Regions from separate parts of the Proteus sp. CA142267 genome, predicted to be linked through region 2. Evidence: predicted binding sites of a transcription regulator. Region 2 holds the regulator's gene; the other holds the start of a gene.
The links. The regulator PurR, encoded in region 2, represses purine synthesis genes. The targets are predictions, from matches to a motif close to CANGCAAACGTTTGCNTG.
Positions count from the first base shown of each region.

Region 1: C0T34_RS11235 (NCS2 family permease) is a predicted target of PurR. The motif match lies at 2,571-2,588, and genes of this name have one in related genera.

Region 1 covers NZ_QPMG01000006.1:28,119-35,776, forward strand. Annotated here, with positions in the region: gene C0T34_RS11225 (Na+/H+ antiporter) at 1-39, opposite strand, end outside; gene C0T34_RS11230 (GNAT family N-acetyltransferase) at 447-950, opposite strand; gene C0T34_RS11235 (NCS2 family permease) at 1,078-2,424, opposite strand; gene C0T34_RS11240 (MFS transporter) at 3,169-4,356, opposite strand; gene C0T34_RS11245 (sulfite exporter TauE/SafE family protein) at 4,557-5,303, opposite strand; gene C0T34_RS11250 (XRE family transcriptional regulator) at 5,488-6,066, shown strand; gene C0T34_RS11255 (cation diffusion facilitator family transporter) at 6,279-7,175, shown strand; gene ilvN (acetolactate synthase small subunit) at 7,246-7,530, opposite strand; gene ilvB (acetolactate synthase large subunit) at 7,534-7,658, opposite strand, start outside.
Region 2 covers NZ_QPMG01000004.1:83,911-91,568, forward strand. Annotated here, with positions in the region: gene C0T34_RS09060 (sulfite exporter TauE/SafE family protein) at 1-657, shown strand, start outside; gene C0T34_RS09065 (hypothetical protein) at 844-1,347, opposite strand; gene C0T34_RS09070 (hypothetical protein) at 1,428-1,787, opposite strand; gene sodB (superoxide dismutase [Fe]) at 2,162-2,740, shown strand; gene purR (HTH-type transcriptional repressor PurR) at 3,230-4,255, shown strand; gene punR (DNA-binding transcriptional activator PunR) at 4,282-5,184, opposite strand; gene punC (purine nucleoside transporter PunC) at 5,303-6,520, shown strand; gene cfa (cyclopropane fatty acyl phospholipid synthase) at 6,826-7,658, shown strand, end outside.

The DNA of each region.
Region 1 (7,658 bases), on a different contig from region 2:
CACCAGTATTAAAATCAAAATAGTAAAGAAAATTTCCATGTTACCCTTACATGCCTATTTTTATCCTGAAAACCTATCATCTTTTCCTTGCAATAAGGAAAACCTAACGAATGATAAAGAAACACATTATGTAAAATTTGCGCATCATATCTTTCTTTATCTCTATCTATGCATCCACGCTTATTTTAAACAGATCCCACACAGACGCTGTGAGAATATTTAAAAATTAAGACTAATCGTATCTAGCACCGCACATTGTATGCAATTTATTACTCTCTATTTATTAACGGCATTAATTATAGAAAGCATACGTTTTTATTTCTCTTTTTCAGTCTAAGCAATGTAATAGACCGTATAAAAACGTAAAATGATAAGCCATTAAATAAAAAATAATAGATAAATGACAATAGCAATTAAATTTGAGAGCTAACTCGTAATGCTAATGATTATTCAATTGTTCTTAACATCGACATCATAACAACATCACAATATTTACCCTCTCTAAAGGCGGCTTTACGGCGTATACCTTCAACTTCAAAGCCTAACTTCTTGTAGAGATGCAAACCTCTTTCGTTGTCTGAATATACTTCTAATTCTAATCGTGTGGCTGCTAACCAATTAAAAGCATAATCAATTGCTGTATTGATAAGTAACTTACCGACACCTTTCCCAGAGTATTCAGCGCCAACACCGATACCAAAACTGACAATGTGGCGACGACGAGGATGATTATCGATTATCAGTGCTAAATGTCCCGCAACTTGACCATCAATGGTTGCAACAAAATTAGGGATATTTTGTTCTGAAAATTCAAGTAACCTTTTTTTCCACATCGTGACTGAAGGATAAGGAAATTGGCAAGTGCAAATATATAAATCAGGATGAGTATATAACTGTTGAATTGCTGATGCGTCGTCAGGTTCACCGTGGCGTATTTTTATTTCTTGCATATATTCTACCGACTATTTAATAACTAGGCTTAATTTCGACAATAGCGAATAAAAGTAGATAAATAAATAGCAAAAAGGCGGAATAAAAATATATTCCGCCTTTTGTCTTTAAAACCGATTATTTAAATTAAATTGCCCACTCACCCGCATAAAATACCACTAGAGCAATAGTAATTAATACTGTACCAATATTGAGTTTACGCCATTCACCAGCGAATACTCGACCAATCACCAAACAGCCGAAACCTAACATAATGCCTGTGACGATATTGCATGTTAAAACAATAAATACAGCACATACCATGCCTGACATTGCATCGACGAAATCACTAAAATCTAACTTAGTGACATTACCTAGCATCAATAAACCTACATACATTAACGCAGGTGCCGTTGCATAGGCTGGAACTAAATAAGAGAGAGGCGATAAGAAAAGGATCAATAAAAATAAAATACCAACTACTGTTGCGGTTAATCCTGTTTTACCACCAGCGGCTGTTCCTGCGGCTGATTCAACATAAACCGCAGCAGGAGCGGCACCAATCACACCCGCAAAAATACTACTGACAGAGTCAGAAGTTAGTGCTTTTCCGCCATTAATAATTTGTCCACGTTTATCTAATAAGTTTGCTTGACCGGCAACGGCACGAATAGTCCCTGTTGCATCAAAAATCGCAGTCATCACTAACGCAAGAACACTTGGTAAAACTAAAGGTTGTAAGGCACCTTTAATATCCATCGCAAACAATAGAGAAAGCCCATCTTCACCTAATTGAGGCATTTTAAAGATGCCTTGATATTTCACATTAGGATCAAAAATAAGACCAATAATCGAAATAGCCACAATCACTAATAGCACGCCACCCGGTACTTTACGTTTTTCTAATCCGAAAATAGCGGCTAATCCTGCAAGTGACATAAGAACAGAGAATGATGTAAATTTCCCCATTGCAACAGGTAAACCATCAAATGGGTTTTTCACCACTAATCCAACACTGTTTGCTGCGATTAAAAGTAGAAATAGCCCTATCCCTATTCCCGCACCATGCGCGATACCAATTGGAATATTTTTTAAGATCCAAGTACGAATGCCGGTTAATGAGAATACGGTGAATAAACACCCCATTAAAAACACGGCACCTAAAGCAACAGGCACAGAGATGTTTTGTCCTAAGACCAAGCTGAAAGCGGTAAATGCGGTTAATGAAATAGCACAACCAATTGCCATAGGAAGATTTGCCCACAATCCCATTAGAAGAGAGCCCAATCCCGCGACTAAACAGGTTGCGATAAAAACTGCGGTATGTGGAAAGCCGGCTTGTCCTAACATGCTAGGAACAACAATCACGGAATACACCATCGCCAAAAATGTCGTCAAACCGGCGATCATTTCTTTGCGAACAGTTGTACCACGAGCTGTAAGTTTAAAATAGCTATCCAGTTTACCTGTGCTTGCTGATTGATTAGCAGACATTACATTCCTCTGACATAAAAACGGTTCACTCTCCAAAAAACGAAAACGATTACGTATCAATTAAAATAACCTCTTATTGATAAAAATCTTAAGAGGGAGTCAAAAGCAAACGTTTGGTTTTTCGTGTGGATTGAGTGAGAGAATTTGACGCAAACGATTATCTGGTGCTTTTAGGGTAAGAATCAAGCGAAAAAATACATTTTTAATAAAAATGTCATAAAAAGATAATTTAAAGTCAGAAAAAAAAGAAAAAGAGGAAAGCAGTTGCCTACTTTCCTCATCATTCTACTTTTGTACAATCATCCAATATCATTCTTATCCCACAGTAGAAAGTTAAATTAATTTATTGTTTTTATTTGATTTATTTAAAATAATATAATAACCAGGTATATTTATCTATTATTAGTAACTTTAATAAGTTGCCTAGATAAATAATACCTCCCGTTCCCAATGTGTGGCGATTAATGGTTTGCAGTATTCGTTATTTTTATCTGAAGATAATGTCATCTTCTACTTCTAACGTTAGATGAGTAAACGTTGTTTTAGCAAACTACTTTCTGTTCAATATTGGCATTTCTAGATTATTCTTAATAAATTTTAAAATAAGTACAATTACGAAAGATAATTATAATCATTTATAAAAAACAATAAGATAAAGTCAAATATTTAGAAATCGAGAAAAGAGAGAGTTCCTCTATCATATTCCTATCACTCTAAATGGAATACGATAGAGAAAAAATGATATTAAGATGAGCTACTATTGAGTGCTTCAACGCCTAGATTCCAACGTTCCATCGTTGATACTAAGAATAAACCTGTCATGGCAACCAATAAAAATGGTAGTGAAGATGAAGAAATTTCTGACAATGCGCCAGCCAGCAAAGGCCCAGATAAATTACCTATTCCCCATAACATCGCAGCTGACGCATTAGCAACCATCAAGTCATTACCTGAGAAATATTGCCCTATTTGTACCAACGCAATGGTGTATATCGCACCCGCTGTTGCGCCCAGCACCAGTAATAAAGGCCAAATCAAGAATGTATGAGACATCGTGATAGGCAATAATAAGCTTGCGAGTAAAGTCACTACACCACAAATTCGATATAACCGTGTCCTGTTCATGTGGTCAGCAAGCCAGCCAAACGGCATTTGCATAATGGCGTCACCGGCTAAAATAGCGCTTATCATCATGGCTGCAATCGCTTCAGTATGTCCCACACTTAGACCATAAATAGGAAACATTGAAAGTACGGTGCCATCAAAAAAAGCAAAAAATACAATACCTCCACAGATTGCGGGTGCAACTTTAACAAAACGAATAATAGAAAAATTCGGCTCTTGCGTATCTTTTGGTAATTTATCTCCTGTTTTCTGATCCATCATTAAAAATAGGACAATAGAGATAATATGAATAAAAACACTAATTAAAATAGGTGTCTTATCTGCGACCCCATATAGCGCAATAATTGAAGGACCTAATAACTGACTAATAGTAAATACCGTGGTATATACCGCTAAAATTCGCCCTCGTTTATTATCAGGTGAAAGCTCATTGATCCACGTTTCGCCTAAACAAATCATCACACCGCTGGCAATGCCAGTGATTAATCGTAAAGGAAATAACAACTCTAGAGGTAAGCTTCCCATTAAAGGTAATAAACTTATTGCAGAAACGATCGTTGCTAATAGCATGGCAAAGCGTTTACCAATCCATTGGACAATGTGCCGAGCAAAGGGGGAAATAATTAACATTCCAATAGCGGGTGCTGCGGAAATAAGCCCAATGAGGGATTCACTAATACCCGCTAAATTAAGGCGCAGTGCAACCATAGGGATAGTTAATCCGATAACAATTCCGATAACCCCAATGCTTACCGTGATAGTTGTTATCGCAAAAACTTCAGATTGGCGATAATTTTGATGTGACATGTTGTTTTGTTTCTGCGAATAACAGAAACCTCTGTAATAAAAGGAAGGTGGTTACATAAAATATTGTTATATTATAGGGGATAAGAAATAGATAAACATGCTTAAAAAGTGGCATTAATCAGAGAAAGATCTCCATTTGACTCATGAAGATCTTCACCTTTCACAATATTCTCACTTCATCGTTATTTATCCTGCAACGCTTAAGAAAAATAACGATAGATAAGCACAGTACCTGACGCCAATACAATGGTATAAATCACACTCATAAATCGTGCTTTTGACATCTGTAATGTTAAATTTCGCCCTAACCACACACCAGCAAACATAGCGGGTAAGAAAATAACCGCTAACTTAAGAATATCCAATTGCCAATAAATACCTGCAAATAAGAAAATTACCACTCGCGTTAATGTGCTAAAGCCAATCAATGTCGTTTGTGTGATGCGAAACTTATTTTTGTCTGCAATCCTACCTGATAAATAGATCGCATATAAAAAACCACCACTACCAAACAATGCGCTAAATACCCCACCAATTAACCCAAAAGGATAAACCAAGCGTTGAGAAAATTGGCTTTCTTGTTTTTTCCAAAATAGTGCATAGATTGCATAGCAAGCGGCAAAAATACCTAAAAGAAGAGAAAGCAAATCAGGGCGTGTGGTTAATAAAATTGTCGCACCGACAAGACTACCAATAATAATAAGTGGAATAAGATAGCGTATCTCTTTAAAATCAGCCTGTTTACCATCCCTTACGACATTCACTATAGCTGCACTTAAATCGATTAATGCCAATAAAGGCACTATCATTGAAAGAGGTAAATAAAGTGCTAATACTGGACCAGCAATTAATGCCGAACCAAACCCAGCCATACCGAAAATAACGTAAGCAAAAAATAAGGTAAGTAGGCAAATAAAAAGATCAGACCAACTAAGCAAGTCCATCATAATAAACCTTGAATAATTATCATTTATTGAAGGATATTAGCGTAATTACTAAAAATCGAACAGTGATCGTAAGACGATCCACAAAATACAGCAGAAACAGGATCTCATTTTTCCGAATACGGTTAATTAGTGTTATTATCTACTCGGAATGACACTTTTAAACTAACGATATTTTGAATTGGCAATGAACCCACAACCTCCTAAAAAAACGAATGAATACCTTGGTAATAAAGTCAAACAATTAAGACAATCTCGAAACTTGTCACTTAATGAGTTATCAAGAAAATCGGGAATATCCAAGGCTGCATTGTCAAAATTAGAATCCGGTGATTCTAATCCTAGAATCGATACCCTTGAGGCTATCGCGATAGCGCTTGGCTTTCCTTTGGGAGATTTATTTAGTTTTACACGTGAAGAGTACCCTCGTTTAGAACGACATAAACCTATCGTTGGTGATTATGCTCAAGAGTTTAAATTCCGTATTGGTATCGGCAATATTACTGAGATTTGGCATATCGAGATGAAGCATGGCGCGATTATTAATAGCCCTGCTCACGCTGATGGCACTCAAGAACACATCATGGTCTATTCTGGTAAATTAATGATGCGTTTTGATAACGACGAAACGGTTTTATTAGAAACCGGTGATTTTTACGCTTTTCATGGTAATGCCCCCCACTCTTATATTTGTGTAGAAGGACATTTGCGCGCTTCTGTAATTATGTCTAGCCCAAATCAGCAGCATTACCATCATCGTCCTTAATCAATTTATTGCCCTAGCTTTATTACTCGCACGATAATTAGTAAATCATTTAACTGGTTTTAATTATCGTGTGAACTTAACTATCAATACTCCTTCATTTAATGTCTCTGTATTCGCTTCAAGTTGTCTAGAAATTCTCCCTTTATCTAATTTATTTTTCTTTATTTTCAGCTATGTTTTTAATAGTGCTATTCGGATAATAAGGAACTTCAATGAGTGGAAATCATGAACATGCGGACGTAAAAACACTACCTGAATCGCGATTATTAATTGCATTCGGCTTAACATCATCATTTATGTTAGTCGAATTTATTGGCGGTTATTTAACTGGTAGCTTGGCATTAATTTCCGATGCCATGCATATGATGACGGATGCTTTCGCACTTTTACTTGCACTGATCGCTATTCATGCAGGCAGAAAAGCCGCTGATGTTTTTAGAACTTATGGTTATGCACGCTTTGAAATATTAGCTGCAACCATGAATGCACTTATTTTAATGGCAGTCGCTTTCTATATTTTATATGAAGCCTATAAACGCTTATCTTCGCCTCCTGATATTCAATCTGTTGGTATGCTTATCATTGCGTCAATAGGTCTTGTTGTTAATCTGATTTCAATGAAGTTACTCACCAGCACAAAGGATGAAAGCCTTAATGTAAAAGGGGCATACTTAGAAGTTTGGGCCGATATGCTGGGCTCAATTGGCGTAATTATTGGAGCGGTCATTATTTGGCTTACAGGTTGGGAGCTTGTTGACTCTATTATTGCCGTGTTAATCGGTTTTATGGTTTTCCCTCGAACTTGGATATTACTTAAAGAATGTCTGAATATTTTACTTGAGGGCGTGCCTCGCGGTATCGATCTTATTCAGGTTACTGAAACAATTAATAATAACCCTGATGTTGTGGGCTCTCATGATTTGCATTTATGGGCACTCACACAAAGTAAACTTATTTTAAGTGGGCACATCGTTTATCAACCTAATGCCAATCATGAAGAACTCAGAATTCACCTTGAGCAACAACTTCGTGAGCAATTCCATATCAACCATATTACGTTACAGATGGAATGTGAAGACAGACAACATCTTGAAGAAAATCACCACTAAAACAGAATAAATTTATACACTCATAAAATTCTGGCTCTCTCTTAATTATTAAAGAGAGAGCCAATCTGCATTAATTTAAATAATTTTCCATTTGCTCAAAAACACGTAAATCATCGCTGAATCTCACTTCTTTTACGTCTTCAAGCTTTTCTACCTGACTCACCATCTGCATTAGACGATCATCTTTTTGCACTAATAGCCAAATCCGACTTTTATCGCTATTTTTCATTGGTAAACACAAAATACCATCGACGTTAAATGCGCGGCGAGCAAATAGCCCACAAATATGGGTCATAACACCGGGGTGATTGCGAACAATCAATTCCAGCGCGATAGGTTGTGATTGTTGTGACATAAATTAAGCTCCTATCATCTCAATATTTGCCGCCCCTGGCGGTACCATTGGAAATACTTTTTCATGAATATCAATCATTACATGAATTAAACACGGCCCCGGTTTTTCAATCGCTGCTTTCAGCGCAC
Region 2 (7,658 bases):
ACCTCATTCTCTGTCATTATATTTTCCACAGCATCTTCAGCGTATTCCCATAACAAACATAAAGCCATTTTATGGCAGCAATTCCCTCTATTATCTCTCGGCACTATCATTGGTATGCTTGTGGGGACATTTCTGGTACAAAAAATGTCAAACACGATATTACAAATCGTGTTCTGTATTTTCATGGTATATACCATCTATGGTTTATTAACTAAAAAGAAAGAAGCGGAACGCATTGAAAATGTGAAAGATCCTATTGTTTCAAAACCAGCGTTAACAAGTGGTGGTTCTTTAATTGGTTTTATATCCAGTTTTATCGGTATCGCTGGTGGTACTATCACCATTCCTCTTTTAAGTCACTGGGGATTTAATACACGTAAATGTATTGCAACCTCTTCAATGATTGGCGTCATCATTGCTTCTATAGGCACAATCATGGGTATTATCTATGGTTGGAATCAAACAAATATTGACGACTATTACTTCGGCTTTATCTATTTACCTGCCTTTATCGGAATAAGCATTACCAGCATACTCTTCGCACCTGTCGGTGTAAAAGTTGCTTATCGCCTACCAATTCCTAGAGTTCGCCAAATATTTGCATTATTCCTATTCTTAGTTGTTGTGAAAATGATGTATACGCTTATTACAGGATAAGCTCGTGAGTTGAAAATTATATTCCGTTAAATTATTCTATACAAACAAGTAACACTAAAATCTAACATTTATAATAATGTTAGATTTTAGTAAATTAGAGTATTTAGAGATAAAATAAAATGGGTGAGTCTTATTAGATAATCTTCACCTAATTAAAATAATAATATTTAAGTATCACGGATAGCTTTATTCTTTTCTCACTTTGACTTGTAAAGCAAAAACAGGCTCCGTTGTGCCACACATAGTACGCCCTACTGTGGCTTTTATTTTTATCCGTGCATTGCCACTTTTAGGTGCTGTTCCTTGTAAACGAGCAAAAATGATAGGGCGCTCTTCTTGATGCATGACATGCTTTTGCCAATTTTCATGTGTAATAAGAGAAAGCCACACCCCATCTTTATTTTTTACCATAAATGTCACAGTAACCCATTCAGGACTTTCCACAATATAATATGGAGCTAAACCAGAAAATACACCAATTTCAATCTGTTGATCATAATCTTGATTAACAACAGCTTCTGGCATATAGATTTTTTCTTGTGATTCTGACGGTGTAAATAAAATACTGGTACTGCATGCAATACCATAGAACATGCTACAGCCATTTAGTACGCTACAAAAAATAAGCAGAAATAGACACTGAACTAAACTTTTTATAGAAAAAGACTTAAAAATAATACTTCCATGCATACTTTTATCACTCCCTTGAAAAAACTTAAACTATTGTCGGAAAATTTAAATCAATCCTTATATCATCTTAAATATCATTTTTATTGTTTAGCATTAAATACCGTTCCTTGCTGCCAATCAAGGACTGAAATTCCCATTTTATTTGCTAATTTAATAACTACAGGAAGAGCCTCATCTACTTTAGAGTAAACAAAACCAATAACTGGGATTTTAGTCATAAAGTTATTAATTAAAGGCCCATCACACCACACACTATCATCTATGTCATCATCAGGTAATTCGCAAAGGCACGGATATAGATGAGAAATTTCTTGATAAAAAAACAACATTGACGGGCTTAATTCCTGAATATCTTCATCTTCATATTTTTCGAAGTATTTACACGCCTTTTCAAAATCATTCGGAATGGGAAAATCAAATAGTGCAATATTATAACTCATTTTAACTCCTACACTCTATTTGTATAATTTCAATATAAAATACGGTTGCTACAATAAATATACAAATTTCATTAAATCACATAAATAGAATAAAATTCATACTCCCCTTCATTTTTACATCTCTTCTTACAAATGCACTTTTGCTACTTTACGTACAGGCAAGACGGATATACTCTTATTAATATAATTAATCTATATGGCTTATAACTATAGATAAAAGATATTTAGCTGTTATTTCAGCAGATTTTTGTTAAAATAATTAGCAAAATAGTAACAACTTAGTGATTCATTTGCCTCATTCTATCAATTCAAATGATTTTGATTGAATGATTTCAGGCACAAAACCCGAAATAGATAGTTTAAAGGAGTACGCAATGTCTTTCGAATTACCAAAATTACCTTATGCGTTAGATGCTCTTGAGCCACACATCTCTAAAGAAACTTTAGAATATCACTACGGCAAACACCACCAGACTTATGTAACCAATTTAAATAATCTGGTTAAAGGTACTGATTTAGAAAGCAAATCTTTAGAAGAAATCATCAAATCTACTGATGGCGGTATCTTTAATAATGCTGCTCAAGTATGGAACCACACTTTCTACTGGAACTGCTTAGCACCAAATGCAGGTGGTACACCAACAGGTAAAATTGCTGATGCTATCAACAAAGCATTTGGCTCTTTTGAAGAGTTCAAAAAGCAATTTAATGATGCTGCAGCTAAGAACTTCGGTTCAGGTTGGACTTGGTTAGTTAAAAAAGCTGACGGTTCAGTTGCAATTGTTAACACCTCTAATGCTGCAACTCCAGTTTCAGGGGCAGACAAACCACTGTTAACAGTAGACGTATGGGAACATGCTTACTACATCGACTACCGCAATGCGCGCGTTAAATATTTAGAAGAGTTCTGGGCACTGGTTAACTGGTCATTTGTTGAAGCTAACCTTGCTTAATTGAGCTTAATAATCAAAGGTGAGTGATTGAGATTCATTTTTGGTGACAAAATAACAAAGGGCCTTGAGCCCTTTGTTATATTCAGATATTCGATAATCTATTATTTAAATTGATCGGATATTCTATAAAGCAGTGATTAGAACAACATAGTCGAAAATAAAACAATCATAACAAGCGCTGCTACTGCTGTACTCAAACCAAATTTCAGATCCGTATCCATCTATTTCTCCCTCAAAATGATTATAATACACTTTTTTAACCATAACCTTGTCATGGTTAATTATTATCACATATCAAAATTTGCTAAAATAGCGACCAGTGCACAATTTATAACATTGATTAATACTTTCACTTTTGAGCTAGATCATACAAAATTCACAGCTAATCGCTAAATTATTGCCAGTGTTTGCCCTATGTATGACTATACTGGCAGTTAAACCATAAAATTAGATAAAAGAGACCAATGAAGGTCAGGAGTTTTCCACACCATGGCAACAATAAAAGACGTGGCAAAACGCGCAGGCGTATCAACCACGACTGTTTCTCATGTGATCAACAAAACACGTTTTGTTGCTGAGAACACACGGGCAGCAGTTTGGGCCGCTATAAAAGAGTTAAATTATTCGCCTAGTGCCGTTGCGCGTAGTTTAAAAGTCAATCACACCAAATCTATTGGCCTGTTAGCCACGTCCAGTGAAGCTCCTTACTTTGCTGAAGTGATTGAAGCTGTTGAAAATAGTTGTTATAGCAAAGGCTACACACTGATTTTATGTAATTCACATAATAACCTTGATAAACAAAAAGCCTATTTAGCGATGCTGGCACAAAAACGTGTTGATGGATTATTAGTCATGTGTTCTGAATATCCCGATCACCTTCTTACTCTTTTAGAAGGCTATCGTAATATTCCAATGGTTGTCATGGATTGGGGTAAAGCGCGTGGCGACTTTACAGATACCATTATCGATAACGCTTTCCATGGTGGTTATATTGCAGGTCGTTACCTTATTGAGCGAGGTCATCGTGATATTGGTATTATCCCAGGCCCATTAGAACGTAATACAGGTGGTGGTCGCTTACAAGGTTTCTTAAAAGCCATGGAAGAAGCCAAAATAACTGTCAAAGACGAATGGATTGTACAAGGCGACTTTGAACCAGAATCTGGCTATAAAGCCATGTACCAAATGCTAAACCAAAAACATCGACCGACTGCTGTCTTTTGTGGTGGTGATGTGATGGCGATGGGGGCAATTTGTGCTGCGGATGAACTTGGCCTGCGTGTTCCTTTAGATATTTCTATTGTTGGCTATGACAATATTCGTAATGCACGCTATTTTACACCTGCACTAACAACCGTCCACCAGCCAAAAGAACGTCTAGGTCAAATGGCATTATCGATGCTGCTTGATCGTATCGTCAATAAACGCGAAGACGCTCAAACAATCGAAGTTCATCCACGATTAGTTGAGCGACGTTCAGTTGCTGACGGTCCTTTTATCGACTATCGTCGCTAATTCATATTTATTTAGCTATCGGATTTCTAGCGAAGCCATTCCTCATTTAAGGTTTGGCTATCTCCAAGATAATCTAACAACCATGTCAAAGCGGGTGATTCACTTTTATCGACCCACGTCAGGCAGCATGGGCTGTCTGGCAATGGTTGTGCCAGTTGTAAAGTTACCAACTTACCTTGTTCAATTAAAGGCTCAGCACGATGCCAAGGCACCATTCCAACGCATAATCCCGCTAACAAGCACTCAAGCCCCATATCCCATGTCGGAACAACCATTCTACGCTGATTATTGAGTGCCCAAGTGTCACGTTTTGGTAAGCTGCGTGAGGTATCCTCTAAGCATAAACTTGGATAAGGTCGCATTTCATCATCCGTTAATGGATGCGGTGCTTTCGCTAAAGGGTGATCAACATGGCAAACGCAGCGCCAAGGCATAAATCCCATATCTCTAAAACTATAACGTTCACCGATTGGTGAGGCTCTTGTTGCACCAATGGCTAAATCAACACGACCATTAACTAAGGAGTCCCATACGCCATTAAATACTTCAGGGTAGACATACAGTTCTATATCTGGAAAATGGCGGTAGAAATCGAGAATAAGTTGTTGTGTTCTTTCAGGTTTAACAATGCCATCAACTGCTATACTAAATTGACCGCGCCATCCATTAGAAACTTGTTGACAAAGATGCCGAGTGTCATTCATTTTTTTGATAACAGATCGTGCTTCTTTGATGAAAATTTTACCTGCGTCGGTTAATTCTACATCACGATGACGGCGCTCAAACAGAGGAACGGCAAGCCATTCCTCTAATTGCCGAACAGTGTAACTAACGGCGGATGGCACTCTGTGCAATTCTTGAGCAGCTGAGCTAAAACTTCCTGTTCTTGCGACTGCATCAACAACTTCTAAAGAGTATTCTGACCACATAGAGTTTATTCCTTTGAAAATTTTTCACAGCATTAACCAAATATTCCCGTTTCACAAGTAAAATAGGTCTTAGTTACAATACATAAAATGTTCTACATCACATAGCATAGAAAATAAAATGAATTCTAAAACATCCACACAATCAAAAACACCTATGAGCTTTATGGTGTACCTAGCTGGTTTGAGTATGCTAGGTTACTTAGCTATTGATATGTACTTACCTGCATTTGGTATGATGCAACGTGAGCTCTCTATCAGCGAAGGTGCTATTAGTAATAGCTTAAGTATCTTTTTATTTGGCTTTGCTGTTGCTCAGTTACTTTGGGGACCACTTTCTGACAAAGTCGGTCGTAAACCTATTCTTCTTATTGGTTTAAGTCTTTTCTCTTTAGGCTGCCTTGGTATGCTATGGGTTGAAAGTGCAACTGGCTTACTTGCTATGCGCTTCCTACAAGCTTTCGGCGTCTGCTCTGCTGCTGTTATTTGGCAAGCTCTTGTCATCGACCGTTTTGATGAATCTCGCGCCCAACACGTTTTTGCTTTAATTATGCCACTGGTTGCATTATCACCAGCACTTGCGCCTTTAATCGGTGCATCGTTATTAAATCACGGTGGCTGGCGTATGATTTTTATGCTGTTAATGGCCGTAACGTTAGTTCTTATGTTACCGACACTAATGCTAAAAAACATTAAACAAAAATCAGTTACAGATGCAAACCAATCTTCTGCATCATTTATAACTTTACTAAAATCTCCTCTCTACACAGGTAACGTATTAGTTTACGCTTCTTGTAGTGCAGGTTTCTTTGCTTGGTTAGCTGGCTCACCAATCATTCTTGAAAAGATGGGCTACTCTCCACAGGATATCGGTTTAAGTTATATTCCACAAACTATTGCCTTTATGGTCGGTGGTTATGGTTGTCGTATTTTACTGTCAAAAATGACAGGTAAAACACTGCTACCACTGTTATTAATTGGTTATGCTGTCAGTATGACTGCGTTATACCTTGTTGCTAAATTTACGGAACCAACATTGACAACTATTTTAATTCCGTTCTGTATTATGGCTGCAATGAATGGTGCATCTTATCCAATTGCAGTATCTAATGCTCTATCTGCTTATCCTGAAATTAGTGGTAAAGCAGCTGCGTTACAAAATGCGCTTCAATTGGGTCTTTGTAGCTTAGCAAGTTTTATCGTATCTGCATTTATTAGCCAACAACCTCTGATTAACACCACAGCAATTATGGCGTTAACAGCAATTCCAATGGCAGTTGGCTACTTTATTCAGCGTAATAAATCTGTTACCAAACACACAGTTCAAACCGCAGAATAATCGCACTCATTCTTTTAAGAATTATCTTAAAAAGGCTATTTTATAAAAAATAGCCTTTTTCTTTTCTAGAGAAAAATATTCTACGTCTCTATACTTGTCCATACGCTGTAATAGCGTTTTATCTATTTTTCTTTCGGATTTTGAGGCCTTAAACAGATTATTAGCTGATTATGTCAGATTAGTTGTCTTATTAATTCTATTCGTTCAACCCATATTGAACACGATACCATTTTAATACTGTCAATCTGCACACACCCTTTCTTAGTTTATGTCTCAAAACCCGCTTAGTTTACGCCGGAGAGTATATGAGTACATCTTGTGTAGAAGAAGGCCGAAAGACCTCCAATGATCCTTACGAAAGGATTGCTACAGAGCTACTAACTCACGCTGATATTCGAGTTAATGGTTCAGAACCTTATGATATTCAGGTTCATAATCAAAATTTTTATAAAAGAGTATTGCAACAAGGCTCATTAGGTCTCGGTGAAAGCTATATGGATGGTTGGTGGGATTGTGAGCGACTGGATATATTCTTTCATAAAGTTTTACGTGCTGGTCTTGAAAATAAGCTCCCACAAAATCTACGTGATATTGTCAAGATTGCGACAGCCCGCCTTTTTAATTTGCAAACTCAAAAACGCGCATGGATGGTAGGTAAAGAGCATTACGATCTTGGTAATGATTTATTTACAGCCATGCTTGATCCTAATATGCAATATTCCTGTGGTTACTGGAAAAACGCAGATAATTTAACTCAAGCTCAAGAACATAAATTAGATTTAATTTGCCGAAAATTAGATTTAAAACCGGGAATGACCTTATTAGACATTGGTTGTGGTTGGGGTGGGCTTGCAGGCTATGCAGCCAAACATTTTGGTGTTTCTGTAACGGGAGTCACCATTTCTGTTGAACAGCAAAAACTGGCACAAGCTCGATGCCAAGGACTTGATGTAAATATTATTTTAGAAGATTATCGCGATTTACATGAAAAGTTTGATCGCATAGTTTCAGTGGGTATGTTTGAGCACGTAGGGCCCAAAAATTATGCTACTTATTTTGATGTGGTTCGTCGTAATTTAAAGGAAGAAGGTCTGTTTTTATTGCACACCATTGGCTCTAACCGCGATAAAGTGAATGT